DNA from 2 places in the Peribacillus sp. TH16 genome. Region 1 is predicted to be linked to the other one. Evidence: riboswitches for the same ligand, from Rfam matches in the RefSeq annotation. Region 1 holds a riboswitch; the other holds the start of a gene.

Region 1 (3,217 bases):
TTTTCGCGAATCCATTTAACAATCATCCCGGACTGAGACAACGTAAATGGAATAAATACCCCTACCGCATAAAGTGGAATAAGATTTTCTGTATGTCCTCCAAATGCGATTATTAAGATGATTGATGCAAGTCCTAGTATGATAATTCCATTGGAATATCCTAATCGGTCTCCTCTAATTGTAAACGCCCTTGGTATGAATTTATCCTTTGCAAGATTTACCGCAAGCAAAGGGAAAGCAGAATAGCCAGTGTTGGCAGCAAGAATTAATATTAATGCTGTCGTTCCTTGGATAAAGAAATACATAAAGTTGCGTCCAAATATCTCTTCAGCAATTTGTGAAACAACAGTTACCTCTGCGCTAGGAACAATGCTTAAATAATAGGCTAAGAATACAATACCCGTAAATAACACAGCAAGTAAGGAACCCATTGCTATTAATGTTTTTGCAGCATTATTAGGCGCTGGATTTTTAAAATTTGGAATCGCATTGGAAATCGCTTCAACTCCTGTTAATGCAGAGCTACCTGATGCAAAAGCTCTTAGAAGTATAAATAAACTGATCCCTGCTACTGGTGTTCCGATTGATGCATGTAAGTCAGGGGAAACTTCACCAGTCAAAATTTTGTATACACCTACACCAATCAGAATGAATAACGCTAAAACGAAAAGATACACTGGATAGGCTAATACGGAAGCCGACTCTGTTACCCCTCTTAGGTTAAGGATGGTAAGAAGAATTACAAAAATTATAGCAATAACGACATTATATGAATGTAGGCTGGGAAAAGCAGATGTGATGGCATCTGTACCCGCAGAAACACTTACAGCCACAGTTAGGATATAGTCGACTAACAAAGATCCTCCAGCTATCAGCCCAGGATTTACACCCAAATTATTTTTTGAAACCACGTATGCTCCCCCGCCATGAGGATAAGCAAAGATAATTTGTCTATAGGACAAGATTAAAGCCATTAACAGAATCAATACACCAATGGCGATAGGAATGGAATACCAAAATGCTGCGGCACCCACTGTAATTAAAACAATTAAAATTTGTTCCGGGCCATATGCAACGGAAGACAAAGCATCAGAAGATAATATGGCCAAAGCTTTTGTTTTGTTAAGCTTTTGGTCACCTAATGCAGTAGATTTTAGAGGCCGACCTATTAAGAACCTCTTTATAGAAGATAACACTAGAAATCACCGCCATTTTTCAAATTAAGTTTATTTTGCCCAGTTATATGAAAAAAACTTTACGAAAAAAACAAGAATAAAATAGAAAAATGCCCACAAGTCATAGTTAAATAGACCTGCAGACATCATTTTTTTGTCTCACAAGCTCCACCTTCCTTCTCATATAACGCTTACGAGGTTAGCTGTCGGATTCGGACCTTTGAGTAGCCCTACCTAGAAAGGATTCACCCCTTGGATTGTAAAACAATCCTAATAACGGTTCCCCCGTACCATAAGGTTTCAGCGATTTAGAAATATGAAACTGTTGATATCATACTCCCGTGATTCGGAAAAGTAAATGAAAAATTTGCAAACAAAAAGAATAATTTTTTCTTAGAGAGGTTATGTTGTTAACGAATACTTCATTAGTGATTAAGACGCATGGTACCAAGAAAGGATAGAAGAGAATTACATGCCAAAAAAAAATGATAACCCAATAATATCTGATGAATTTTTAGATCAAGTGGTTAAAGAAATTAACGAACAATATGGTGGTCCTACAATGGAAAAAAATGATCAGCACCAAAATAGAGATAGGGAAGAACGAAGCTGAATACATCTCTTATTTATTAACAAAAGGAAATTCCTTTCTGATTATCCCCCCAAAAAAACTCTGGATTCCTCTCACCCAGAGTTTTTTTACACTAGACACCTTTAATTCCTCACCTGTTTATTACCAGTAAATTAGGAACTGCCATTTGTACTTCTCTCCTCTTTGTGGTTTCTTATCAGCTCAAAATACGCTCTCACGATTTGTAATTTTTCTATACTCAACTTATAGAGAAAACTTTATTTTTAGTTGAGTACGAATGGAAATCTAGTAATCTCCCCTCACCCTTTAGGACTCGTATATTCATTCATTATGATTAACTAATTAAAAATTATGTGCTCTTTCTTTTAACAACTTGTCCAAACCAATATAGCTTATTCTCATAGAATGATTACAAGAAATTATTATTACCGAAAGGAGAGAAACAACATTGAGTGAAAATGATGAAGTTTTATATGATACTCCAATGGTCCCAAATGGAAAACTAATTTCTGGCCATACAAAGGAGTTTCAAAAAGATGTACTTGGCTTTCTTACCCGTTTATCAAAAGAATATGGAGACGTTGCAAAATTTCGTTTTGGACCTTTCCAAAATGTTTACCTCATTTCAAATCCGGATTTAATAAAGCAGATACTTGTAACGAAACAAAAATCCTTCGTCAAATCAAAGGACAGCAATGCTATAAAACCACTCGTTGGTGATGGACTTCTTACTAGCGAAAAAAACGTTCACATGCGCCAGAGAAGGCTTATTCAACCCTCTTTCAAAAAGTCCCATATTAGCAATTATGCCCAGGATATGATAGATATAACAATGGACTTTATTTCAACTTGGGAAAATGAGAAAGAACGGATTATTACGAAAGATATGATGAATATCGCCCTTGGGATAATAAGCAAGACCATGTTCAGCATGGATTTCAAAGATGGGTATGATGTGGTCGGAGAACCGATGGAAGCAGCCTTGAGAATTTCCGTCAAAAGGATGAGAACACTTCTTCAATTACCCTTATGGGTTCCAACTAAAAGCAACCGTGAATATAAAAATGCGATACAAAGACTTGATAAAGTGATTTATAGCATTATCGAAAAACGTAGGGAAGATGCAGAAAGACATGAAGATATGCTTGGAATTTTAATGGAGGCTCGAGATGATGAGGACGGCTTAGGTATGTCAAACCAGCAAGTACGCGATGAACTAATGACCATCTTCATTGCCGGTCACGAAACGACGGCAAATGCGCTTTCCTGGGCCATATACTTTCTTTCACAGAATCCAGAAGTGGAAACTAAACTTTTCAATGAAATAGATAGAGTAATAGGCAACCGGACTCCTACGCCTGACGATTTCATGAAATTAACATACACACAAAATATTATCAGGGAATCACTTCGCATATACCCGCCAGTCTATATCATTTCACGGGAAGCG
Region 2 (3,217 bases), on a different contig from region 1:
GATTTTGAAAAAAATAGAGCTCCTCAGTAAGATATGAGTGTAGATACCATTCTAACTCAAAACCTTAAGGAGGAAGCCCTAATATGAAGTTTAAAATGCAAGACAAACAAAATCACCTAATACTTAATGAGCAAGGCAAGTATTAGTCCTGTGAGGAAGAAACAATATCACTCTCATCTCATCCATTTAAAGAAAAGGTTTCCTTTACGATAATACCTTTATTGAATTTTTTCATACGAGATTAACGAAGGAAGTAAAGCCTTAAAAGAAAGTAAATGGTAATTGAACATCTGGCAATCTGGCATTTTCATGTTTAAGACTTCTGACTGAGACAAAATGAAAGTCACTAAATTTGGAAGCAGGAAGGAATGATCTGACGTGAAGGTAAACAGAAAACTACACCAAAAAAATCCAGAGTGACACACTACTCTGGATTTTAATATTAAGATACTTGTTCTAGATTTTTATTATTGGCAGGAGGGTGGAATTGACCTTCCCATTTAGAAATAACGATTGCTGCAAGTGCATTACCTACAACATTCACTGCCGTACGACCCATATCAAGAATACGGTCAATACCAGCAATAAATGCTAAGCCTTCAATTGGAATACCGACGGTGCCTAGTGTTGCCAAAAGGACGACGAAGGAGACACCTGGTACACCTGCAATTCCTTTAGATGTAATCATCAACACTAGCATTAAGGTAATTTGCTGCATGATGCTCAAATCAATTCCATACATTTGAGCAATGAAAATGGCTGCTAATGCTTGATATAACGTAGAACCATCAAGGTTGAAAGAGTAGCCTGTCGGAATTACGAATGATGCAATATGTTTTGGACATCCGGCCTTCTCCATTTTTTCCATGATTTTTGGGAGGACGGATTCCGAACTAGCTGTTGAAAATGCTAAAATTAACTCTTCTTTTAGAAGCTTAATCAATTTAAAAATACCAAACCCTACTACTTTAGCAATAATTCCAAGAACGACAAGTACAAAGAAAAGCATTGTTCCATATACTGAAAGCGCTAACTTACCTAAAGGAATTAATGACGCCAAACCGAATTTAGAGATTGTTACCCCTATTAGTGCAAATACACCGACTGGAGCGAATTTCATAATCAAGTTGGTTAAGTAGAACATCCCTTCTGCCGTACCTTGGAAGAATCGAAATACCGGTTTACCTTTTTCTCCAATTGCGGCAATACTAACGCCAAATAATACAGAGAAGAAAATAATGGCTAGCATATCGCCTTCTACCATCGCTTTAATCGGATTCGATGGTACGATGTGAACAATTGTATCTACAAAAGATTCATGCTGCTTAGTTTCTGCTGTATCTACATAACTGGATATATCTGTTTGTTCAAGCTGGTTCATGTTTATACCAGCGCCCGGCTGAAGTAAATTAGCGGAAACCAGACCAACAAGAATTGCTATTTGCGTTACTACCACAAAGTATAAAAGTGATTTGGCACCAATTTTACCTACTGATTTCAAATCGCCTACCCCTGCAACGGCAACAATCAGACTTGAAACAATGATTGGTACAACAATCATTTTAATCATGCGTAAGAACATATCTCCCAATGGTTGTAAATAGCCTTGGGCAGTCTCATTACCATAAAAAATGGCACCAACAATAATCCCTAGAATTAATCCAATGAATATTTGGCTAGCTAAACTTAATTTAATTTTCTTCATTTACTTTCCTCACATTCCATAAGTTCTTTGATGTAAAAACATTTTGTCTCGTAAGGGATACAAGTTATTAAATAGAAAGAAAGTGAATTTTATTTTTTTGAAAATTCTGTCTTTATACCGAAAGAAAAGACACTTCATTTGTCGATTCCTATTGGCTTGACTATTCATACATGTTCCCTTTAGACTCTGACGAGGTTAGCTGTCGGGTTAGGAATTGGAAACACAAATACCCTATCATCTCTGAATTCACCCCTAGCGGAAAATATCAGCAAAATGGTTTCCCCGTTCTATTAATAAGATTAAGAGAACCAACTTATAATAAAAATATTAATCTGTAAATATTTATTATAGGATTTAGGGGCACGCCATCTTTCTCTACGATTATAAAAATTCATCCTCTTTTTTAGAGTGGGCTCATTGAAAATACGATGATTCAAATGATATTAATACATGAGACATTTAAAATCTTTTTAAAATCGCAAGTTTGATATAAAGTTTGGTAATCTTTGAGATATGTATGTGGTGTAAATCCCCATTTACGCTTCCTCTTTTACCAATTTCATCCTCCTTTTTTAATCTATGTAGTTCTATTCAGTGATTATAAAATACTTCCTTTCTTCCTTATTTTTAAGGGATGAATCAATAATGTAACATTAAAATGAAGCGCTTACAATAATTATTTAAAGGAAATTCGGGAGTATAAGACTTTTTTCGACATTTTTCGATAATTTCTATACTGAGTACACACCACCATTATTGTTCTCAATATAAACACTTAATTATTTTTATATATCGGATAGTTCCTACATTTTTCAAGGTAAACTTGATTGATTTTCAGCCATAACAGTTCCCTTTTTTCATTTTTTTCTTCTATCGTGTAATTTAGACTTACAGTGTGTTAAAGTTTATTCCTTGGAAAATACCCGATGATTTTGTGATAGTGGTAGAAAATGGCATACCAATTGGTCAATTGAAGCTTACAATACGACAGTCAGAGGCAATGAGATTGGTTATGTAAATCTATTATCTAAATCTATTATCTAATTCCTGAAAAACGTCGAGCTGATTTAGGGAGGAATTTACATGAGTATGCTCTAAAGTTTTTTCAAAACAAGGGAGTAACTGAGTATCATCTTCGACACTTAAACATTACCCAAAGTCGCTTTCAGCCTAATAGAATTACGTTTGAGGCTAAATTAAAAAAGGTCCATTTTGTTGGTTCAAAAAGAGTGGTATAGTGTGTATCAGGCTCTCAGGAGATTGTTGTTAACCTATCTGATGAGGAGCAAATGGATTATCTAGGTGAGAGTATTTGCTTGAGTGCTAGAAAAGACTTGGTAAAAATACTTTAATATGTCGGTAAGCTCTGTTAAGAGGAACCTTTACAGAGCTTTTTTCTATTCAAGTATCGGGACAGCAGCGTAAACTTTCATTTATGAGAGAAAGCAGAGGATAACCACGAAAAAAAAGAATAGTTTTTTACCATTATCCTTTTTTTGGCTTATTACTCTG

What was found. A riboswitch is a leader RNA that binds a small molecule or an ion and turns the genes downstream of it on or off. The one in region 1 is predicted to bind cyclic di-AMP.
Region 2: it holds a riboswitch for cyclic di-AMP, as region 1 does, so the genes downstream of both, JFV29_RS17375 (cation:dicarboxylate symporter family transporter) here and JFV29_RS08115 (APC family permease) in region 1, are expected to answer to the same signal.

What each region holds. Positions count from the first base shown of each region.
Region 1 covers NZ_JAEKEM010000002.1:1,678,664-1,681,880, forward strand. The annotation lists gene JFV29_RS08115 (APC family permease) at 1-1,196, opposite strand, end outside; cyclic di-AMP (ydaO/yuaA leader) riboswitch at 1,348-1,491, opposite strand; gene JFV29_RS08120 (hypothetical protein) at 1,648-1,788, shown strand; gene JFV29_RS08125 (cytochrome P450) at 2,216-3,217, shown strand, end outside.
Region 2 covers NZ_JAEKEM010000009.1:710,016-713,232, reverse strand. The annotation lists gene JFV29_RS17375 (cation:dicarboxylate symporter family transporter) at 443-1,705, opposite strand; cyclic di-AMP (ydaO/yuaA leader) riboswitch at 1,874-2,021, opposite strand.